DNA from 4 places in the Achromobacter sp. GQ309 genome. Region 2 is predicted to be linked to each of the others. Evidence: predicted binding sites of a transcription regulator. Region 2 holds the regulator's gene; each other region holds the start of a gene.

Region 1 (5,750 bases), on a different contig from region 2:
CACGGGCGACACGACCACATAGTTGAAAGCCGATTCGCCAGGCCGCACCCGCGCCTCGGCCAGTTGGCGGGCCTGGCGCTGGAAGGGGTTACCGGCCTGCGCGGGCGCCGCGCCGATGAACAGACCAAAGCGCGCGTTGTCCCAGTCCGGCTTGCCGTGCGGCATGCCCTTCAGATCGCCCAGCGCCGCGCCCGCGCCCACCCGGAAGCTCTGCCCGCAGTACGAGCCGTGATTGCTGAAGTTGACCGTGCCAAACGACTGGCCGGCGAAGCGCTGGATCAGCGGCGTGCGCCCTTCGTTGGATGCGTCGGTAAAGAGGAACTGGTTGACCTTTGCGCCGTACTCCGGATTGGCCGGGTCCAGCGGCGTCTCGCGGTCGTAGATCGCGCGCAGGCCGTCCACGTGGCCTTCGCCGAACAGGTCGCCGCCTTCACAGACTTCCTGCACCAGGTGCTCGAAGCTGATCGTCTGCCATTTGCCGTCGCCGCGCTTGCCCACTCGCTTCATCGGCTGCAACACGCGGTACGGGCTGTCCATCTGTTCCAGCATGGCCGAACCGCGCGCACACGAGGTGGCGCGCCCTTCCAGCCCGCTGTCGCCGCCCAGTTGCGCATAGACATCGCGCACGGGCGTGTCCATCGCGGCAGGCCGCGTCGTGGCCAGCGGGTGGTACGGGTTGCCGGCCACGCGCAGGATGCGGTTCTCAGCGGTATCCACGCGCAGCCGCACACCGCATTGCGTCCAGCAGCCCAGGCAGCTCGACGGGCTGACAATCTGGCCCGGCTGGGCGCTCAGCGCACCGGTCAGCGGATCGATGCGGAACTCCGGCGTCAGCGAATTGCCACGCACGGCGTGCGTCGTCGGCACGCCCGCGGTGCCCTGCGCCAGGCCCTTCACCGCCTTGACGACCGTGTCGCCATAGCCCGCCGCAAACGCTGCCATGCCGCCGGCCACCATGCCGCCGCGCATCATCAGCTTGCGCCGTGCCTCGTCGCGCGGCTGGTCCGGGCCATCGTCCGCGCTGCGGCGGGTGTCGTCTTCGCGGCGCTTGTCGCTTTCGTGTTGCTTGCCGCCTTCGTGTTGCTTGTCCATTGCTTTCTTTTCCATGTGCTGTCGTGTCGGCGCGCGCTCAGGCGGCCACGGCGCGTGCGCGCGCGGGGAAGATGTCCAGGGCCCAGGTGACGGCGGTGATCAGCGCCACGCACAGCCCCAACACGCCCACCATGCCGAGCAGCCCGTCGCTGCCCCACGGCATGTCGTACAGGTAGAGTCCTGCGCCGTACTTGGGCACGCCCTGCACGCTCATGAAAACCACCCAGCGGAAAATCCACGCCGCGCCCAGCATCGTCAGCGCCAGCGCGGCGGACGGCAGCGGCGACGCCAGCGTGCGCGCCGGCCGTTGCAACAGTGCGACGATGCAGAAGGCCGTAATCACGGCGCCCGCCAGGCTCAGTCGCCAGATCGGAAAGTCCGCAAACAGCCGCAGTGCAGCGTCGAAGGACGGATCCAGCCCCAGCAGGCCCAGCAGCACCCACGCCCCCGCGCCCAGCGCCATCAGCACGACCGCGGTCACGCTGAGCCGGCGCAGCATCTCCACCGGCAACGCGCGCAGTCCGCCGGGCAGCCAGCGGCCCACCAGGAACATCGCGCCCAGCGCGCCCAGCCAGGCCGTCAGCGCAAAGTTCACGGGCAGAAACACGGTGTGCCACAACGGCCGCGAGCGCAGCACCATCACCTCGGCCCCGGTGTAGACCAGGATGGACAGCGCCGACAGCGCCAGCGCCGCCGCCACCCCCCGCAGCCACCCGATCCGCCCCCACCACCACGCCGCGCAGAACAGCAGCGCCAGCGTCACAAAGACCGGCAGCAGCAACGCCCCCAGCCACATCCACGACCACGGCGTGATGTCCGCATAGAAGTGCCAGAAACGGCCGGGCTGATGCAGGTCGGCCAGCAACGACACCGGCGCGGCGATGGCGCTGACCAGCAGCACCGTCACCGCCGCCGGCAGCAAGCGGCGCGGGGCGGAATCCGCCCGCCCGAACGTCGCAAAGGCGGCGGTCAGCGCGGTGGTCGCGCTGATGCCGATCAGAAAGAAATACTGCACGGCCCAGGGCAACCAGGCAGCGTCGTATACCGGCGTGAGCAATTCAGAAATTCGCATGAGAGTCTCCCCTTCCGTGTCAGTGACCACCCGCCAGGCGCACGCCGGCCTGGCCGTCGACCTGGTGCACGAACGCATCGGGCAGGCCGATGTAAAAGACGTGGGGATCGGTCTTCATCTCGGGCTTGAGCACCTTGATGTCGGCCTTGTGTTCGGCCAGCAGCCGGGATATCGCGCTGTCCGGATCGTTCATGTCCCCGATCACGCGCGCGCCGCCCACACAGCTTTCCACGCATGCCGGCAGCAGTCCGGCTTCCAGCCGGTGCTCGCAGAACGTGCATTTGTCCGCAGTCTGGGTCTCGTGATTGATGAAGCGGGCGTCATAGGGACAGGCCTGCACGCAATAGCCGCAACCCACGCAGCGCGCGTTATCGACCAGCACGATGCCGTCCTCGCGCTGAAACGTGGCCTGCACCGGACAGACCGGCACACAGGGCGGCTTGTCGCAGTGGTTGCACAGGCGCGGCAGCATGACCATCGAACAGGGGCCGCCGGTATCGGGCGTGACTTCGTACTGCAGGACGGTGGTGCGGAACTGTCCGATGGGCGGTACGTTTTCCAGCGAACAGCTCACCGTACAGGACTGGCAGCCGATGCACTTGCGCATGTCGACGACCATGCCGTAGCGCTTGCCGGCCATGCCAGGCCGGCGCGGCGGTTGGCCATTGAGACCCGGCGCGGCCTCGGCGTGGATGGGAATGACCGAGGCGGCGGCGCCCAGGCCTAGGAGCCCTTTCAGGAAACCGCGTTTGCCCGGGAGCGGCGTTTCCGGGGGGCTGTGGGGGGTGCGCATCGTTAAACTCCGAAACGTTTAAGTGTTACGGAAATTAACTTATCACCTGTAGTTATATAGAGCCTTGATATCTGTCAATTGGGGGACGGAGTTGAGGCGGCGGTGGGGGTTGCGCAGGCGCGGCTTGCGGAAGGGCTGCGCAGCGAATAGTCGGGGTTATGCCGCCTGACCGTGGCTTGCTGATTCAGCGCGTCGGGAGTTTCAATGCCGGCGCCCACGCCGTCAGTTTCTGTTCGAAACTGGCCGCCGCATGGGCGGGACTGGTCGAGGGCAGCTCGTAAATGTCGAGCCCGGGCGCCTGCAACGTCGGCAGCACATGCCGCCGGAACATTGCCGCGGCCTTCGCGCCGTTGAAGCAGATGCGCACGATGGACGGATGGCGGGTCAGGAATGCCTGGAAATCGTTCGGCACCAACGTATCGCCCCGGATGTCGGCATCCAGACTGCCCGGCCGCTCGCAGGCCCGCAACACATCCCACAGCGCCACGCCGTTAGCCTGCAACGCACGCAAGCGCTCGTCGTAGGCCAGGCCCGAATCAAACCCGAAGATCCGCGCTGCCAGGGGCCAGAACGCATTGCGCGGATGCGCGTAGTACTGCACCTGCCGCAGCGAGGCCACGCCGGGCATGGAGCCCAGCACCAGCACGCGCGCACCCTCCCCCACGACCGGGGCAAATCCCGTCACCACCGTCTCAAACCGCGCCGCCGCGGTTTCGTCCCTGATCTTGTCCATGCCCGGAAGGATACCCGCCCGGCGCGGGCGTGCCCTGCCGCCCCGTGATGATCGTTCGCCGCATGGAACAGTGCTTATCAGCCACGGGCACTACCGATATCGGCATTCCGCCCTTATCTTCTTGCCTATGACGAACGGCCCCGAAGGGGCCGCGCAACAGGAAACCTCACCATGAAGAAGATCCTCGGCGTGCACGCCAGCCCCCGTCCCCACTGGGTGGGCGACGGATTTCCGGTGCGCTCCATGTTCTCGTACAACGACAAGGGCCGCGACACCAGCCCGTTCCTGCTGCTGGACTACGCCGGCCCCGCCGAATTCGGCCCTGCCAGCCAGCCCCGCGGCGTCGGCCAGCACCCGCATCGCGGCTTCGAAACCGTGACCATCGTCTACAGCGGCGAAGTCGAACACCGCGACTCCACCGGCAACGGCGGCGTCATCGGCCCCGGCGACGTCCAGTGGATGACGGCGGCTTCCGGCATCCTGCACGAGGAATTCCATTCCCACGCCTTCACCCGCACGGGCGGAAAACTGGAGATGGTGCAGCTCTGGGTCAACCTGCCCGCCAAGGACAAGAAGGCGCCGGCCGGCTATCAGGGCATTCTCAATGCGGACATCCCGGTCGTGGCGCTGCCGGATGACGCGGGTTCGCTGCGCGTGATCGCGGGCAGCTACGGAGGCCAGACGGGTCCGGCGCGGACGTTTACGCCGATGGACGTCTGGGATGTGAAGCTGGCGGCGGGTAAGACGGCGACCTTCCCGATTCCGGCGGGCCGCAACAGCATGCTCGTCATGCTGCGCGGTACGGTCCTGGTGAACGGCGAAGCCGTTGCGCGGGATGCGCAGTTGGCGCTGTTCTCGCAAGAGGGGGAGGACATCACGGTCGAAGCGAATAACGACGCCGTGTTCCTGATCCTGAGCGGCGAGCCGATCGATGAGCCGGTCGTTGGCTACGGGCCCTTTGTGATGAACTCGCAAGCGGAAATCGTCGAGGCGATCCAGGACTTCAACGCTGGGAAGTACGGGCAGATGCATTGAGGCGAACGCTCCGCCAGTGACCCCGCGCCCGCATGCCAGTTACCGGCATGCGGGCGCGGTCGCGTTTGGGGACCATGCAGATCATGAGGCGGCGCGTCGCGGCGCGGTATGACGTTCTGCGGCAGCGCCGTGCTATGGTCGATCCCTAATTCTTCCGCCGCTGTCTCCGGCTACTTCCGCACAACGTCGATGACCGCTCCCGCCCGTTCCCCCTGCTCTCTTGCTTTGCGTCTGGCATTGACAGTCGTCATCGTGCGCGTGGCCTACGCCGCGCTGCTGCAAGGCCACACGTTGATCGGATTGCCCGAATCCGCGCAACTGCGCGAGACGTTCAGCCTTCCGCAGTACCTGGTGCCATTTCTGGCAAACATCGCGGCCTCGTCCATCTTTGTCGGTTTGACCGTATGGAGCACCACGCATCGCTGGCTGCGGCAACAAAGTACGCACGCCGTGAACGCGCCGGGAAAGCTTTTCGGCATCGTCATCATCTTGACGCTGGTGTTCTCGCTGGCCGTGTCGGCCCTCATGATCTATCTGCAAAGCGTGCTGGTCCTGTACGCCGCGCAACACGCTGGCACGGCCAACAAATTCTTGACGCTAGGCCTGTTCCTCGGTGCCCTGGCCGTTGCCTTGGAAGTCCTGGGCGCATATCTCGCCGTGCGCATCGCCGCGCGAACCGTGCAGCCTGCGGACCAAGCCGGTGGTCCGGCGTATGAACAACGCCACGCGGCCTGGAGTGCCGGTTTGATGATCCTGGGCTGGCAACTGAGCGTGTGCATCGCCATGGGCAGCTACCTGAACGCGCAATCGCTCACCGTCGGCCGGCTGCAATACGCGCTGGGTTTCCTGATCCTGCCCGCCCTGCTTCTGGTGCTTTGCACGGTCGTCTGCCTGAGAATCCTGCCGCGCCCGATCGGCGCTGCGCGTCAAGGGCGAGCTGTCGCCCTGGGCACGCTCGCCTTCTGGCTGGCACAGGTGCTGGGGGTTGGCCTGGGCTTTCTCGCGATTCGGGCGATGACATGGGA
Region 2 (5,750 bases):
CGTCGAAGCGGCGCTGGAGCCGCAGCTCGAGGGGGGAGATTCGGTTTTCCATGGGTGGATTTCCTCTTCGTGATAGAGATATCGCGCCAGCGAATCCAGTTGGCCGGTCCAGAACCTTTCGTACCGTGCCAGCCAGCCGGCGGCGGCGCGCATGGGTTCGGGAGACAGCGTGCAGCGCACGACCCGCCCGTCCTTGGCGCGCGCGATGAGGCCGGCCTCTTCCAGCACCCGCAGGTGTTTCATAAAGGCGGGCAGGGATATGGCGTGGGGTCGGGCCAGGGTGCTGACCGAGGCCGAGCCCTGTTCCAGGTCCGCCAGCACCCGGCGGCGCGTGCCATCCGCCAGCGCGGAGAAGATGGCATCGAGACCATCATCATTTAACTTAACCATAAGGTTAAGTTTTAGGTCTGCCACAAGCGCGTGTCAAGCGCGATGGCTTCGGACTTTCCCTAGGGGTGAAGCGCGTTACTTGCCGCGCGGCTTGATGATGTCGCAGGCCGCGGCGGTGTTGCTGGCCGGGGCGTCGCCGCCCAGCAGCGCTCGCACGCCGCAGACCGAGCCGAACATGCGCTTGCCGTCGTGGCCCACGCCGCCGACTTCGAAGGCGCTGTGACGCAGGGGGACGGGCTTGGAGCCTCGGGCGGCCAGCACGTGCTCGTACTGGACGTAGCCCGTGCCGCGCGCCAGCCGGGTGGCGCCCTGGGCTTCGGCGCCGCAGGCTTTGTCCAGCAGCCGGTGCTCGGGGTTGTTGTCCGCGCCGCCCAGCAGGTAGACCACATCGCGCGCCGCGTAGCGCACGAAGAGGCGGGAATCGTCGGATTCGCCGGCGTAGGCGGGCAGCTTGTCCGTGCCGTACTTGTACTGGTTGTAGGTGGGGCAGATGCCGCGCTCGTAGGGCGCGTAGCCCTTGCCGTCGGCGCGTGGCCTTTCGTTGGTCAGGTACAGGTAGGAAGAGGGGTTGGCGACCACGTACCGCAGGGTCAGGCCGTCGCGTCGCAACACCCCGTCCACGTTGTTCAGCACCGCATACCGGTGCACCAACTGCGCGCCGGCCGAATGGCCGGCAAGCACCAGGCCGGCGAGCGACGGCAGGCGCTTGCGGTCGTCCAGGCTGCGCAGCAGGTCGTCCAAAACCTGGAACGAGGTGACGGGGGCGGGCCGGCCCGTGGCCTGGACGCTTTCCTGGCCGTCTTCCCAGCTGGCCTTGCGCCAGGCGGCCATGCCCGCGAAGCCCGAGTCGATCGAGCCGGAAAACCGCGGGGCCAGCACCAGCGTGTCGCCGGCGCGCGCCGGGTCGGCGGCGACCAGCGCGGCGGCGGTTTCGTAGTAGTTGTCGGCGTCGCGCTTGACGCCGTGGATGACGATGAGCACTTGCTTGATGCCGCGCAGGTCGTCCTTGGCCAGATCCCGGTTGGCGTAGACCGGCATCTTGTACCGGTTTCCGGGGCGGCCCAGTTCAACCGCCTGCCAGCGCAGCGGCGCCGCGCGCTTGGGCACGGGCGTGGCTTCGTCGTAGTCGTAGGGGTCGGGCAGCGGCGTCTGCGCATGCGCAGCGCCGCAAGCCAGCAGGGTGGCCAGGGCGAGCGAGGCCGCCAGCGCCGTGCGGGTCAGGGATGTGGCAGGCGCGCGGCGCATGGCGCGGCGACCGCTCAGCAGCTTTCGAGTCCCAGCAGTTGCTTGAGCGCGGGCAGGTCCAGGATGCGGACTTCGCGCTGGTTGATCTTGATGAGGCCGTCGCGGGCAAAGCGCGAGAACAGACGGCTGACCGTTTCCAGCGTCAGGCCCAGATAGTTGCCGATTTCTTCGCGGCTCATGCGCAGCACGAACTCGGTGGACGAGTAGCCCAGCGACGCATAGCGCTGCGAGAGGTTCAACAGAAATGCGGCCAGGCGCTGTTCCGACCGCATGGAGCCCAGCGACGCCAGCATCTGGTGCGAGCGGGTGATCTCGCGGCTCATGAGGCGGCGGAATTGCTGTTGCAGCGACGGCAGGTGCGACGCGACGCGATCGACTTCGTTCAGGCGGATGACGCAGACCTCGGAATCTTCGAGGGCCACGGCGGCCGACACGTGCTTGCCATCCAGCATGCCGTCCATGCCGACGATCTCGCCGGGCAGATGGAAGCCGGTGATCTGGATCTGGCCGGTGGCGTCTTCAAGTTGCGTTTTCAAGCTGCCGAAGCGCACGCCGTAGACGGCGTCGAGCGGATGATCCAGCGAAAAGAGCGTCTTGCCTTTTTCCACGCGGACGCGCTCTTTGACCAGTTCGTCCAGCTTTTCGACTTCGGCGGCTGCCATGCCCACGGGAACGCAGACGTGACCCAGCATGCACGTGGAACAGTGGGCGGCATCAGGGGCAATGGGGACCCGTTTTTGCATACGATGACCTTTAGAGTGCCCATTGCACGGCGGGCGCCGGAACGGGTGTGAAGCACGAGACAGGCGTCTATTGTAGTCCGTTGTTACTACGGGTGTCTTACCGGGCGTCCTGCTTTGTTCTGGAAAGGCGATGAGCAATCCAGTCTTCCCCGGTGATATCGACCGCCGCGGCCCGAAACGCGGGGTCGATCGGATAGTACTCGCAGGGCAGCAGACTGGTCGGGCCGGCGCCTTCCAGACTGGCGGTAACCGTGCGGCGCACGAAGCAGCAGGGCTTGCCGGGCTGATATTCCTCGATCTCGTCCATCAGGGCGATCAACGCCGGTTCCACCTGGAAAACGTCGCCGCGCACGCGCCGGCCGTCCTGCACGGGGATGAGCCCGGGCCAGTCGCCAAAATCGACCAGCATGCCGGGCACGCTGGCCGCGCCGACGTGGCTGGCGGCCGGCAAACCGCGCGCTGCGGCCGCCCGGGCGAGGTCGTTGATTTCGCCGGCCCGTAGGGTGCCGTACACAAAAACGTATATGCTCATTGCTCTGTTTGCTGGTGCACGTCGAAGAAGACCATGAGAGGCGCCGGGTGTTGAAATTGTCTCACCCGGCCACATATTCAGGTTATCGAGCCAGCCGGCACGGATCGGTCAGGCTCCCCACAAGCCAATACGACCATTATGCGATTCGACAAACTGACGACCAAGTTTCAACAAGCGTTGGCAGACGCCCAAAGTCTGGCCGCCCGCAACGACCACCCCTACATCGAACCTGTCCACGTGCTGTCCGCCCTGTTGTCGGATTCCGACAGCGGCGCGGGCAGTTTGCTGGCGCGTGCCGGTGTGGCGGTCAACCGACTGGGCCCGGCCCTGGAGTCCGCCCTGAAGGGCTTGCCGCAGGTGCAGGGCGAAGACAACGTGCAGGTGGGCCGCGACCTGCAGGGCGTGCTGACCCGTACCGACAAGGAAGCCTCCCGCCGCGGTGACACCTATATCGCCAGCGAACTCTTCCTGCTCGCGCTGGCCGACGACAAGGGTGAAGCCGGCCGCATTCTGCGCGACGCGGGCCTGCAGAAAAAGGCCCTGGAAGCGGCGATCGACGCCGTGCGCGGCGGCGAGAACGTGTCGGGCGCCGAAGGCGAAGCCAACCGCGAGGCCCTTTCCAAGTACACGCTGGACCTGACCGAGCGAGCCCGCCAGGGCAAGCTGGATCCGGTCATCGGCCGCGACGACGAAATCCGCCGCACCATCCAGATCCTGCAGCGCCGGACCAAGAACAATCCCGTGCTGATCGGCGAACCCGGCGTCGGCAAGACCGCCATCGTCGAAGGCCTGGCGCAGCGCATCGTCAACGACGAAGTGCCCGAGACCCTGCGCGGCAAGCGCGTGCTGTCGCTGGACCTGGCGGCGCTGCTGGCGGGCGCCAAGTTCCGCGGCGAGTTCGAAGAGCGCCTGAAGGCCGTGCTGAAAGAGCTGGGCCAGGACGACGGCCGCAACATCGTGTTCATCGACGAGCTGCACACCATGGTGGGTGCGGGCAAGGCCGAAGGCGCGATGGATGCGGGCAACATGCTCAAGCCGGCGCTCGCGCGCGGCGAGCTGCATTGCATCGGCGCCACCACGCTGGACGAATACCGCAAGTACATCGAGAAGGACGCGGCGCTTGAGCGGCGCTTCCAGAAGGTGCTGGTCGACGAACCCGACGTGGAATCCACCATCGCCATCCTGCGCGGCTTGCAGGAGCGCTACGAAATCCACCACGGCGTCGAGATCACCGACCCGGCCATCGTCGCGGCCGCCGAGCTGTCGCATCGCTACATCACCGACCGCTTCCTGCCCGACAAGGCCATCGACCTGATCGACGAAGCCGGCGCGCGCATCCGCATGGAAATCGACTCCAAGCCGGAAGTGATGGACAAGCTGGACCGCCGCATCATCCAGCTCAAGATCGAGCGCGAGGCCGTCAAGAAGGAAACGGACGACGCCTCCAAGCGCCGCCTGGGCGTCATCGAGGACGAGCTGCAAAAGCTGCAGCGCGAGTACAACGACTTCGAGGAAATCTGGAAGGCCGAGAAGGCCGCGGTGCAAGGCACGCAAGCCATCAAGGAAGAGATCGACAGCGTCCGCGCCGAAATGGCGGAACTGCAGCGCAAGGGCCAATTCGACAAGCTGGCCGAGCTGCAATACGGCAAGCTGCCGGATCTTGAGGCACGTCTGAAGGCCGCCGAGGTGGGCGCTGCCGAGGCCGCCGAAAACGCCGAAGGCGACGAATTGCGTCCGCGCCTCTTGCGCACGCGTGTCGGCGCCGAGGAAATCGCCGAAGTCGTGTCGCGCGCCACCGGCATTCCGGTGTCGAAGATGATGCAGGGCGAACGCGAAAAGCTGCTGCACATGGAAGAGTTCCTGCACAAGCGCGTGGTGGGTCAGGACGAGGCCGTGCGCCTCGTGTCCGACGCCATCCGCCGTTCGCGTGCGGGGCTGGCGGATCCGGCGCGGCCGTATGGCTCGTTCCTGTTCCTGGGCCCCACCGGCGTGGGCAAGACCGAGCTGACGCGCGCGCTGGCTGAGTTCCTGTTCGACTCTGAAGAGCACATGATCCGCATCGACATGAGCGAGTTCATGGAGAAGCATTCGGTGGCGCGGCTGATCGGCGCGCCGCCCGGATACGTGGGCTACGAAGAGGGCGGCTATCTGACCGAGGCCGTGCGGCGCAAGCCCTACAGCGTGGTGCTGCTCGATGAAGTCGAAAAGGCGCATCCGGACGTGTTCAACGTGCTGCTGCAAGTGCTGGACGACGGCCGCCTGACCGATGGCCAGGGCCGCACCGTCGATTTCCGCAACACGGTGATCGTCATGACGTCGAACCTGGGTTCGCACCATATCCAGACGCTGGCTGGCCAGCCGTACGACGTGGTCAAGGAAGTGGTGTGGGATGAACTGAAGCAGACGCTGCGGCCTGAATTCCTGAACCGCATCGACGAAGTGGTGGTGTTCCATGGCCTGGAAGCGCAGCACATCGAGTCCATCGCCCGCATCCAGCTTCGCCGTCTGGGCGAGCGCCTGGAAAAGCAGGAGATGCGGCTGGAAGTGACGGAACCGGCCCTGGCCGAACTGGCCCGCTCCGGCTTCGATCCGGTGTTTGGCGCGCGCCCCTTGAAGCGTGCGATCCAGCAGCAGATCGAGAACCCGGTGGCGCGTCTGATCCTGGAAGGCAGGTTCGGTCCGCGCGACGTGGTCCCGGTGGATTGGCAGGATGGCCAGTTCGTCTTCACCCGCACGTTGCAGTGATCGCGCTGCAATAAGCAGAATGCCCGGCGCGTAGCCGGGCATTTTTTTGTCTGCGCCGTAGCGCCGACGCGCCGCCGCGCCGAACAGATCGGCGC
Region 3 (5,750 bases), 430 kb from region 2:
GTGGCAATAGTGACAGCGCCACGGGCAGCCCGAAATGAAGACGACCGCGGCCAGTTGGCCGGGCCAGTCGACGGTGGAAAAAGGCACCAGCCCGCCCACGGCGGGCGAGTGCCGGGGCAGGGGCTGGATAACCGGCTGCGGCGGTGCGGCATAGGCCGGCCGATCCGCCAGCAGGCGAATGGCCTGGGCGGCGGGCCGGCCGGCGCCGCCGGCCTGCGAGTTGCCCTGGGGCGATCCGCCTTCAGGCACTGCGTTCGACGAAGAAGCGGCGCTCATTGAATTCGCCCTGTTTGCCGGTGTTGAAGGAAGAAACCGGGCGGTGGTAGCCCATCACCCGGGTCCAGACTTCGCAGCGCACGCGCTGGCTGTCGTCCAGTTGGACAGCGGGAGCGGACGCGGCGACGGGAGCGGTCAAGGTTTGCATAGGTTTTCCTCGGAAAGTGATGCCGGACGCTTGCCCGGCGGGTAAAGGACGGCGCGCGCCGGAAGGTTGCGCACCGCCCCGGATCCCGGCAACGCTAGGCCGGGGTGCAGCAAGACGATTGCTTGGCCAGCAGTTCGGCGTCGCACTTGGGGCAGAACTCGTGGTGCCCGGCCAGGTAGCCGTGATTCGGGCAGATGGAGAACGTTGGCGTGACCGTGATGTAAGGCAGGCGGAAGTTGGTGAGCGCGCGGCGCACGAGTTGCTTGCAGGCCTCGGCGGTGGACACGGCCTCGTTCATGTACAGGTGCAGCACGGTGCCGCCCGTGTACTTGCTTTGCAGCGTTTCCTGCAGTTGCAGCGCGTGGAAGGGATCGTCCGTGTAGCCCACCGGCAACTGGCTGGAGTTCGTGTAGTAGGGCTGGGCGTCCGTACCCGCTTGCAGGATGCCGGGGTAGCGCTTGCGGTCTTCGCGGGCGAAGCGGTACGTGGTGCCCTCGGCCGGCGTGGCTTCAAGGTTGTAGAGGTGGCCGGTTTCTTCCTGGAATTCGGTCATGCGCTGGCGCACGCGGTCCAGGAGGCGCACCGCAAAGGCGTGGCCGGCGGGCGTGGTCACGTCTTCGGCATCGTCCGTGAAGTTGCGGATCATCTCGTTGATGCCGTTCACGCCCAGCGTGCTGAAGTGGTTGCGCAGCGTGCCCAGGTAACGGCGGGTGTAGGGGTAGAGGCCCTGGTCGATGTAGCGCTGCACGACCTTGCGCTTCGTTTCCAGCACGTCGCGGCCCAGCGCCAGCAGGTAGTCCAGCCGCTCCAACAGCCGGGCTTCGTCGCCGCGGCAGGTATGGCCCAGCCGGGCGCAGTTCACGGTCACCACGCCGACCGACCCGGTCTGCTCGGCCGAACCGAAGAGGCCGTTGCCGCGCTTGAGGAGTTCGCGCAGGTCGAGCTGCAGGCGGCAGCACATGGAGCGCACCATGTGCGGCTCCAGGTCGGAGTTCAGGAAATTCTGGAAGTACGGCAATCCGTAGCGCGCCGTCATTTCAAAGAGGCGCTCGGTATTGGGATGGTCCCAGTCGAAATCGGGCGTGATGTTGTACGTGGGGATGGGGAACGTGAACACGCGGCCCTTCGCGTCGCCGGCCATCATGACCTCGATGTACGCGCGGTTGATCATGTCCATCTCGGCCTGCAGGTCGCCGTAGGAAAACGGCATTTCCTCGCCGCCCACGTAAGGGATCTGGTCCTTCAGGTCTGCCGGGCAGGTCCAGTCGAACGTGAGGTTGGTGAAGGGCGTTTGTGTGCCCCAGCGGCTGGGCACGTTCAGGTTGAAGATGAGTTCCTGGATGGATTGCTTGACGTCCGCGTAGGTCATCGCGTCGCGGCGGATGAAGGGCGCCATGTAGGTGTCGAACGAGCTGAACGCCTGCGCGCCGGCCCATTCGTTCTGCAGCGTGCCCAGGAAGTTGACGATCTGGCCGATAGCGGCCGACATGTGCTTCGGGGGCGTGGACTCGACCTTGCCGGGAATGCCGTTGAAGCCTTCGGTCAGCAACTGGCGCAGCGACCAGCCGGCGCAGTAGCCGCTGAGCATGTCCAGGTCGTGGATGTGGATGTCGCCTTCGCGGTGGGCCTGGCCGGCTTCCGGCGTGAAGACGTTGGAGAGCCAGTAGTTGGCGGTGACCTTGCCGGCGACGTTCAGGATCAGGCCGCCCAGGCTGTAGCCCTGGTTGGCGTTGGCGTTGACGCGCCAATCGCGCTGTTCCAGATACTCTTCCATGGCGCTTTCGACGTCGACCAGCGTATGGCGAAGCGAACGCAGGCGGGCGTGCTGCTCGCGGTGGACGATGTAGGCGCGCGCCGTGCGCCAGTGGCCTGCCTGGACCAGCACGTCTTCGACGCGGTTCTGAATGGTTTCGACGCCGGGGCAGACGTTGCCGTCCAGCTTTGCGATGACGGTGCCGGTCAGCGCGCGTGCGCCTTGCAGGTCCAACTCCCCGGTGCTTTGGCCCGCCGCCGCCATGGCTTGCGCGATCTTCTCGCTATCGAATGCAACGACGCGGCCGTCACGCTTGAGGATGTGTTGGATTTCCATTGTTGGCACCATATGTAGTGGAGTGCGAAGACTCTATCACCACATATGGTGCTGGAACCGCTGGATCTGGATGCCGGTTGACCCGCATCAAATGGCCGAAAACCGTCGTGAATTTGCGCAATGCGGCGATCGGTCGCACCCGGCGCCTGCGGCCGGCCCGGCCGGATCAGAAGCCGATGCTCACGCCCAGCAGGGAAATCGCCACCGCGACCGCCGCCGTGCCGGCGGCCGGCCGCGGGGCCCATGACAGCAGGCCGAACCACAGCAGCGCGCCTGCGGACAGCCAGCCCAGCCAGACCACCATCCCCAGCACGTCGCCCCACAGGCCCACGCAGGGAAGGATGGCCAGCCCCATCAACAGGACCCCGGCGCCGCGCAGGACGCGCGTGTGGCCGGCGTGCGGATTGCGCGTCCAGACCTGGTGATAGTGACGGGGGGTGGCAAGCGCCAGGCAAGCCATGCCGGCGTAGGTCAGCAGCAAGGCCATCGCGATGGCGCAGAGGTCGTTCATGGTCATGCGGCTGCTTTGTTGCGCGGGTCGCTGTGCCTGCCGGGTGGCGCGAAGCCCTTGCGCTGTTGTGGGTAATGCCCCCGATTCTACGGGAATCGGCGCGGCGTCCGGCTTTGGAGCGCTTTGTATTTTCTGCACAGCTTCCGGGCCGCCACTGCTCTCACGGCGGCAATCGCCTGCCCGGTTCGGCGGACGCAGCCTCGGGAACGCGAATTGCTGTGTTCGCGCCTCCATCGGAAGCGATCGCCCGCCGTGCGCATCGTTGATGACCTACGACAAGGAGCCCAACCATGAAACGCAAAGCCGGAAACGCCCGCCAGATCAAGGAGCTGCTGTACCAGGCGCTGGAAACCGAGATCGGCGGCCTTGCCATTTACGAGACTGCGGTCAGCTGTGCCATCAATGAAGACCTGAAGAAAGAATGGCTGGGGTATCTGGAAGAAACCCGCACCCATCGCCGTGTGTTGTTGACGGTGTTCGAACAACTGAAGCTGGACCCGCAGGCCAAGTCGCCGGGCCGCGACGTGGTGCGTCACCTGGGCGAATCGCTGGTGCGGGCGATGAAGATGGCCATCAACGCCGGCGACCCGGCCGCGGCTCAACTGGTGGCGACCGAATGCGTGGTGCTGGCAGAGACCAAGGACCACGCCAACTGGTCGCTGATCGGGCTGATTGCCGAGCAGCAATCGGGCGAAGAAGCCAAGATCCTGAAACAGGCCTATGACGCCGTGGCTACCGATGAGGACCATCACCTGTATCACACGCAAGGCTGGTCGCGCGAGCTGTGGATCGAGTCGCTGGGCTTCCCGGCCGTGCTGCCGCCGCCCGAAGAGGTAAAGAAGGTGGAAACCGCCATTGGTGCGTCCCGTGCCGAGCAGGCGCGCGAAACGATGCTGACCCATTAAGGAGAAAAAAATCATGGCAAGCAAGAAGCCAGCAAAGGGCGGCGCGCTCGACACCGCCTACATGAATACCGACAGCGGTCCGGCCACCGGTCCCGCCGGCAAGCCGACCCACCCCGCGCTCCAGCGCGCGGCTGCCGTGGGCGCCACCACAGGCGCCATCCCCCATAACGCCAACAAGGAAGCGGAGTACGGCGAGCAGGCCGCGCGCTGTCCCTACGCTGGCGCACACGTGGGCACGGTGGACCCCGCCGTGGGCGCAAGCTCGCTGTCCGAGAAGGAAGTCTCGGACAAGACGGGCGACGCCGCCACGCCGGGCGTAAACCAGAATGACGGTACGTTGCCCCGCGTGCGCGCGGACGGCGGCGGCCAAGCCCTGACCACCAACCAGGGCGTGCGCATCAGCGACAACCAGCACTCGCTGAAAGCAGGGCTGCGCGGGCCGGCGCTGCTGAAGGACTTCATCCTGCGTGAAAAGATCACGCATTTCGACCACGAGCGCATCCCCGAGCGCATCGTGCACGCGCGCGGCTCGGCTGCCCACGGCTACTTTGAGTGCTACAAGCCGCTGACGGACCTGACCGCTGCGTCGCTGTTTGCCGAGGCCGGCAAGCGGACCCCGGTCTTCGTGCGATTTTCGACCGTGGCTGGCGAGCGCGGGTCCAAGGATACGGCGCGCGACGTGCGCGGCTTTGCCGTGAAGTTCTACACGGACGAGGGCAACTGGGATCTGGTCGGCAACAACATGCCGGTGTTCTTCATCCAGGACGCAATGAAGTTCCCGGACCTGGTTCACGCGGTCAAGCCCGAGCCGCACCATGGCATGCCGCAGGCGGCTTCCGCGCACGACACCTTCTGGGACTTCGTGTCGCTCATGCCCGAATCGACGCACATGCTGATGTGGGCGATGTCGGACCGCGCCATTCCGCGCAGCTACCGGATGATGCAGGGCTTTGGCGTGCACACGTTCCGCTTCGTCAACGCGCAGGGCGAATCGCGGCTGGTGAAATTCCACTGGAACCCGATCCTGGGCACGCATTCGCAGGTGTGGAACGAGGCGGTCAAGGTGTCGGGCGCGGACCCGGACTATCACCGGCGCGATCTGTGGGAAGCGATCGACGCGGGCCATGGCCCTGAATGGGAACTGGGTGTGCAGGTCTTCACCGAAGATCAGGCCGAAGGTTTCAGCTTCGACGTGCTGGACGCCACCAAGATCGTGCCCGAGGAACTGGTGCCGGTCGTGCCGATTGGCCGCATGGTGCTGGACCGCAACCCCGACAACTTTTTTGCCGAGACCGAGCAGGTGGCGTTCTGCGCCGCGCACGTGGTGCCCGGCGTGGACTTCACGAATGACCCTCTGCTGGCTGGCCGCATCCATTCCTACGTCGACACGCAGATCTCGCGTTTGGGCGGCCCGAACTTCCACGAGATTCCCATCAACGCGCCGCTGGCGCCGGTGCACAACAACCAGCGCGACGGCATGCACCGCCAAGCCATCCATCGCGGCCGGGTGGCCTATGAGCCCAATTCGCTGGCCGGCGGCTGCCCGTTCCAGGCGGGCATGGACGGCTTCGTGTCGTTCCCGGAACCGGTGACGAGCGACGAATTGCGCGGGCATCCCGAAAAGTTTGCCGAGCACTACAACCAGGCCACGCTGTTCTACGACAGCCAGACCGCCTGGGAGCGCAAGCACATCGTCGATGCCTTCGCGTTCGAGCTCAGCAAGGTGACCGTGCCGCAGATCCGCCAGCGCATGGTGGCGTCCCTGCGCAACGTGTCCGACGAGTTGGCCCAAGGGGTGGCCGATCAGCTCGGCATGGCCCT
Region 4 (5,750 bases), on a different contig from region 2:
CCTGTTTCGCGCTGGCGGGCGCCGACCTGGGCGCCACGCTGAATGGCCAGGACATTCCCCTGCTGCGTCCGCTGATCGCGCGCGCTGGCGACGTGCTGGCCTTTGGCGCGAGGCCCGCCGTCGGCGTGCGCGCCTATCTGGCCGTGCATGGCGGGTTTGCGCTGACGCCCGTCATGGGCAGCGAAACCACGTACCTGCGCAGCGGGTTCGGAGGCTTTGAAGGACGAGCGCTAGCCAAGGGCGACGTCGTCCCCCTGCGCCGGCCGCTGCCGCCGGACCGCGATGCCGCCGCCTTGCAGAAGGCGCTGTGGGACGTGCGCGTCTATCTGCCCGCGACGCTGGGCAACAAGCAGCGCGAATTCATCCGCTTTTTGCCCGGCGTGCACTGGCCGGAGTTCTCGCAAAGCAGCCGCCGCGCGTTTGCGGAGTCGGATTTCCGCATCAGTCCGCAGTCGGACCGCATGGGTTACCGACTGGTCGGCCGCCCGCTCGCCATGAACCAGCCGCGGCAGATGCTGTCCGAAGCGGCCTGTTTCGGCACCGTGCAGGTGCCTTCGGGCGGCGAGGCCATCATCCTCATGGCCGACCGGCAGACCACCGGCGGCTATCCCAAGATTGCGCAGATCGCCACCGTGGATCTGCCCGCCCTGGCGCAGTCCGCGCCCGGCCAGACGCTGCGTTTCCAGCGGATCGAGCTGGAAGAAGCGCAGCGCCTGGACGGCGAGCGCGAGCGCGCGTTTGCCCAACTGCACGCCGCGCTTGAACCGCTGCGCGCGCTGCTGGCCTAGAAAGGAATTCGTTATGACCACCCGCATCGACCTCAATTGCGACATGGGCGAAAGCTATGGCGCCTGGACCATGGGCAACGACGCGGCAGTGCTGCAGTTCGTCAGCTCCGCCAACATTGCCTGTGGCTTTCACGGCGGCGACCCGGCCACCATGCGCAAGACCGTGGCCGCGGCATTGGCGCGAGGGGTGGCGCTGGGCGCCCACCCCAGCCTGCAGGACCTGGCGGGATTTGGCCGCCGCGTCATCCAGATCAGTCCGGACGAGGCCTATGACATCGTCGTGTACCAGATCGGCGCACTGGCCGGCGTGGCGGCCTCGCAGGGCGCGCGGCTGCATCACGTGAAGGCGCACGGCGCCCTCTACAACATGGCAGCCAAGGACGAACCGCTGGCAAAAGCCATCTGCCAGGCGGTCAAGGACGTGGACGCCTCGCTGATCCTGTACGGGCTGGCGGGCAGCAAACTGATCGATGCGGCGCGCGCCGTTGGGCTGTCGGCCGCCAATGAAGTCTTCGCGGACCGCTCCTACCAGAACGACGGTTCTCTTACCCCGCGCACGCGCGCAGGCGCCATGATCGAAGACGTGGATGTGGCCGTCGCGCAGGTGGTGCGGATGGTGCGGGAAGGGTTGGTGCGGTCGGTGGACGGCAAGGATGTGCCGGTGCAGGCCGACACGCTTTGCATCCATGGCGACCAGCCCAACGCGCTGGTCTTTGCCAATGGCATCCGCAGCGCGCTGGAGCAGGCGGGCATCGAGGTGCGCACGCCGCCCCGCGGCTAAGGCGGGCGCAATAGCTAGGCGTCCTCGAGCGATGCCTCGCGGTACGCCCGCACGATGTCGGGCAGCACCTGCACCACGTACTTGCGCGTCAACGCCGCGGCGTGGTCGAAATCCCGGACGCGCAGGGCCTGGATGACGCCTTCCGTATAGATCGGAATCCTGTTGGCCTCCAGTGACCTGCTGGCCAGCATGTGGCGCAACGGCTCGATCTGTTCGTACACCTTGCCGAGCATGCTGGTCAGCGGCGCATTGCCGGTAAAGCGCGCGGCGGCCAGGTAAAAATCGCGCGAGGCGGCAATGAAGCCGCGCCCATCGAAGCGGCCCATCGCGGCGACGATCGCCTCATGCTGTGTGGTCAGTTCGGCCACCAGCGCGCTCAGATCGGGCATCTCGGCGACCTGCCGGATGCAATAGGCTTCCAGCTCCGCGCGCAGCATGTACAGATGGCGGATCTGGGTTTCGGTGTAGAGGGTGACCCGGAACCCCTTGCGCTGGATGTGCGTCACCAGCCCGCTCAGTTCCAACAGACGCAGCGCTTCCCGGATGGGGCTGCGGCTGGTGCCGAAGCGCTGTTCCAGTTCCTGTTCCCGTAACGGCTGCCCGGGCCGGATAGTGCCGTTCACTATCAACTCACGAATCTGTTCCTGTAGGAAATACGGAATCGTGGCGGGCGCTTTGACGTCCAATCGGCTCCCCTTTTACTGCGTATGCAAGCTATGAGACCCAGACAAGATACTAGAAATCTATTGAAACAGAAATAGAAATAATGTTTCACACAATAGACACGGCATCGCATGGCCGTCTGCGGGCAGGGCGGGAAGGATGAATTTGACCGCCTGGCGCGGTCAGTCCCAGTCGTCGCGGTAGACGAATTTGGGCATTTGCCAGTTGAAGCGCAGGGCCATGAGGCGCATGGTCAGCCCCGCGGCCAGCGCGATGGGCACCGACGCGTTGGCCGACAGGCCGAGCGACATCGAGCCCAGATACAGTGCGCCGGTCACCAGCGACACGCTGGCGTAGAGTTCCTTGCGGAACAGCAGCGGCACCTCGTTGCACAGCACGTCGCGCAGCACCCCGCCGGCGCACCCGGTGATCATGCCGCTGATCAGCACGACGGTGATCGGCAACTGCATCATCTGCGCCACCTGGCAGCCGATGACCGTGAACGCCACCAGACCCAGCGCGTCAGCCAGCAGGAACACGCTGCGCAAGCGGCGCATGACCGGCGCGATCAGCGCGGTCAGGATCGCTGCCCCGCCCGTCATCCACAGGTACTCGGGATGCACGACCCAGGTCAGCGGATAGTGCCCCAGCAGCACGTCGCGCAGCGATCCGCCGCCCAGCGCCGTCACGCACGCGATGATGCAGACGCCCATCCAGTCCATGTCGCGCCGCCCCGCCGACAGTGCGGCCGTCATGGCTTCGGCAACGATGGCGACCAGGTACAGCGTGTGCAGCAGGGCGGGCGACAGATCGGTAAACATACGTGGGGGGGGTAGCTTGGGCAGGCCCCATTGTATTGAGCCTTGCCGGCGGGCGCGCCATTGCCTGCGCGCGCATCATCCCGTACCCTCAAACCTGCGTTGACAACGATCAACTCCGGTCTCGTTTCGCGGCGAGACAATGGAGACGTGCCCGACCGGGCGCTACTGGGCCAGGCAGCGCGGACGCGGGAGCCGCCCCTCTGGCCGTAACCGGGAGATTAGGTATGACCCAGCAAATTGGCCCCATCCTTCTGGCCACCGACCTGAGTGCGCGCGGCGACAGAGCCCTCGACCGCGCCCTGCAGTTGACCAAGGAACTGAACACCAAGCTGATCATGCTGCATGTCATGGAATCCCATGCCACGCCGCTCACCACCCCCGTCTGGCGCCGCCTGTCGCCGGACCACAAGGCCCTCGTCGAACGCGAACTCGCCGAAGACGTCGCCGCCGCCAACGTGCCGGCGGAAGTCGTGGTCACCAAGGGCGACCCCGTCGCCAGCATCATGGAAACCGCCGACGCGTATGGCTGCTCGCTGATCGTGGCCGGCATCGCCCGCCAGGAAACGCTGGGCCGCCTGCTGCTCGGCACCACGGTCGAAAAGCTGGCCCGCCAGGCGCGTCAGCCCGTGCTGGTGGTCAAGAACCGCCCCCGCCGGCCCTACCGCGACGTACTGGTCGCCACCGACTTCTCGGACGGTTCGCGCCAGGCGCTGCGCGCCGCGCTGCAACTGGTGCCCAATGCGGACATCACCTTGTTCAACGCGTATGAAGTGCCGTTCCAGAGCGTGAGCAAGCCGGACGACGGCGTCGTCGACAACCTGTATCGAACCGCCGAACAGTGCGCCGAGCGTTTCATCGCCGAAACGCCCGAACTTCCCAAGGGCCGCCCGACCAAGGTCGTGCTCGAAGCCGGCCAGCCCGAAACCGTGCTGTCCGACTACTCGTTCAACCACCGCTCCGACTTGGTCGTCACCGGCACCCACGGCCGCACCGGCATCCTGCGCACCGCCATCGGCAGCGTGGCCGAGCGGCTGCTGGAATCCCTGCCCAGCGACGTGCTGATCGTCCGGCTGAGCGGCGAAGAATAGGTTTTCGGCCAGCAAAAAGGCGGCGCTTGTGCGCCGCCTTTTTTTGCGATCGGTCGGCTACGACTCGCCCTGCTTTTCCATGGTCTCGATCGTGCCGCGCAGCTTGCGCAGCAGCACGAGTCCCGGCAGGGCAATGGCCACCGTCAGCAGGAAGAACCCGGGCCATCCCAGGTATTCGACCAGCGGCGGCGTCAACGGGCCGGCCAGATAGGTGCGGCCCACGGCCGACAGCGCCGACAGCAGCGCAAATTGTGTGGCGGAGAACCGCTGGTGGCACAGCGCCATCAGCAGACCCACGAATGACGCCGTGCCCAGGCCGCCGCACAGGTTCTCGATGCCCACGCCGGTTGCCATCAGCCACAGGTTTTTCGGGCTGACCGCGATCAGCCAGTACGCCAGATTCGACACTGCCTGCAAGAGGCCGAACGCCATCAGCGACCGGTACAGCCCCCAGCGCGCCATCAGCGACCCGCCCGCCAGCGCGCCAATGATGGTGGCCGCCAGCCCCAGCACCTTGTTCACGGTGCCGACCTCTGTCGGCGTGAACCCCGCGCCGCGGATCAGAAACGTGGTGGACAGGGCCCCGGCGAACGCGTCGCCCAGTTTGTACAGCACGATCAGCAGCAGCACTTCCATCGCGCCACGGCGCATGAAGAATTCGCGGAGCGGCTCATTCACCGCCTCGCGCAGGGTGCGCGGCGGACGCGCGATGTGCTCGGGCTCGGGCGCCCACAGCGTGGCCAGTGCGCATAGCAGCATCAGCCCGCCCATCACCATATAGGTGTTGCCCCACCCTATCCACTGATCCGCCATGATCAGCGCCAGACCGCCGGACGCGATCATGGCAAGCCGGTATCCCATGACCCGGATGGCCGCGCCCGCGCCGCGCTCGTCCTTGCGCAGCACGTCCGTGCAATAGGCGTCGAAGGCGATGTCCTGCGTGGCGGACAGAAAGGCAACCAGCACGGCCAGCACGGCCAGCGCCATCAGCGTGGACGACGGCGAAAGCGTGCCCATCGCCATGATGGCCACCGCCAGCAGCAGCTGCGTCACGAGCATCCAGCCACGGCGCCGGCCCAGCACAGGCGGCGCAAACCGGTCGACGAACGGCGCCCAGAGGAATTTGATGGTGTAGGCCGTGCCTACCAGGGTGAGGAAACCGATTTCCTGCAGCGGCACGCCTTCGACGGTGGCCCAGGCCTGCAAGGTGCCGCTGGTCAGGGCCAGCGGCAGCCCGCTGGCAAAGCCCAGCACCAGCAAGGGGGCAACGCGCGGGCTGGTGTAGACGTTGGATACAGCGGTGATGACGGTCTCCTGAAACTTGGCCAGCGGCGTCACGGGCGCCGGCCGCGGGCTTGCGGCATTTTAGGGCCTGTTGCCCCGCGCCGTCAGGAGGATGCGTGTCGGAATGTCAGGGGGATGATTGTCAGGGCGAAGCAAAGCGGTACACGGCCAGCGTGCTGCGCCAGCTGGGGAACGCCTTCACTTCCTTGCCTTCGTTGAAGGTGGCGCGTTCCAGGATGCGCAGGCCCACTTCGCCCGCAAGCTGTTCGAAATCGCGCAACGTGCACAGATGGATGTTCGGCGTGTTGTACCACTGGTACGGCAT

What was found. Region 2 encodes FNR, which switches genes on or off when oxygen is low (the NO sensors DNR and NnrR bind a similar motif). Its sites were predicted from a motif close to TTGATNNNNATCAA; they were not measured.
Region 1: dsrO (sulfate reduction electron transfer complex DsrMKJOP subunit DsrO) is a predicted target of FNR. The motif match lies at 3,022-3,035, and genes of this name have one in related genera.
Region 3: AC6CIE_RS04485 (ribonucleoside triphosphate reductase) is a predicted target of FNR. The motif match lies at 2,591-2,604, and genes of this name have one in related genera.
Region 4: AC6CIE_RS15120 (universal stress protein) is a predicted target of FNR. The motif match lies at 3,153-3,166, and genes of this name have one in related genera.

Annotation. Positions count from the first base shown of each region.
Region 1 covers NZ_JCAXDP010000007.1:40,439-46,188, forward strand. Annotated here, with positions in the region: gene AC6CIE_RS21315 (tetrathionate reductase subunit A) at 1-972, opposite strand, end outside; gene nrfD (NrfD/PsrC family molybdoenzyme membrane anchor subunit) at 1,130-2,164, opposite strand; gene dsrO (sulfate reduction electron transfer complex DsrMKJOP subunit DsrO) at 2,184-2,957, opposite strand; gene AC6CIE_RS21330 (DNA-deoxyinosine glycosylase) at 3,142-3,690, opposite strand; gene AC6CIE_RS21335 (pirin family protein) at 3,862-4,725, shown strand; gene AC6CIE_RS21340 (hypothetical protein) at 4,834-5,750, shown strand, end outside.
Region 2 covers NZ_JCAXDP010000001.1:529,417-535,166, forward strand. Annotated here, with positions in the region: gene AC6CIE_RS02485 (SRPBCC family protein) at 1-52, opposite strand, end outside; gene AC6CIE_RS02490 (ArsR/SmtB family transcription factor) at 1-390, opposite strand, end outside; gene AC6CIE_RS02495 (hypothetical protein) at 466-1,635, opposite strand; gene fnr (fumarate/nitrate reduction transcriptional regulator Fnr) at 1,650-2,378, opposite strand; gene AC6CIE_RS02505 (gamma-glutamylcyclotransferase family protein) at 2,476-2,910, opposite strand; gene clpB (ATP-dependent chaperone ClpB) at 3,049-5,655, shown strand.
Region 3 covers NZ_JCAXDP010000001.1:963,669-969,418, forward strand. Annotated here, with positions in the region: gene AC6CIE_RS04475 (anaerobic ribonucleoside-triphosphate reductase activating protein) at 1-276, opposite strand, end outside; gene nrdD (anaerobic ribonucleoside-triphosphate reductase) at 242-424, opposite strand; gene AC6CIE_RS04485 (ribonucleoside triphosphate reductase) at 519-2,513, opposite strand; gene AC6CIE_RS04490 (DUF3325 domain-containing protein) at 2,680-3,030, opposite strand; gene AC6CIE_RS04495 (hypothetical protein) at 3,315-3,929, shown strand; gene AC6CIE_RS04500 (catalase) at 3,943-5,750, shown strand, end outside.
Region 4 covers NZ_JCAXDP010000004.1:403,946-409,695, reverse strand. Annotated here, with positions in the region: gene AC6CIE_RS15140 (5-oxoprolinase subunit C family protein) at 1-788, shown strand, start outside; gene AC6CIE_RS15135 (LamB/YcsF family protein) at 802-1,569, shown strand; gene AC6CIE_RS15130 (GntR family transcriptional regulator) at 1,584-2,255, opposite strand; gene AC6CIE_RS15125 (trimeric intracellular cation channel family protein) at 2,415-3,053, opposite strand; gene AC6CIE_RS15120 (universal stress protein) at 3,278-4,141, shown strand; gene AC6CIE_RS15115 (muropeptide transporter) at 4,199-5,479, opposite strand; gene metW (methionine biosynthesis protein MetW) at 5,568-5,750, opposite strand, start outside.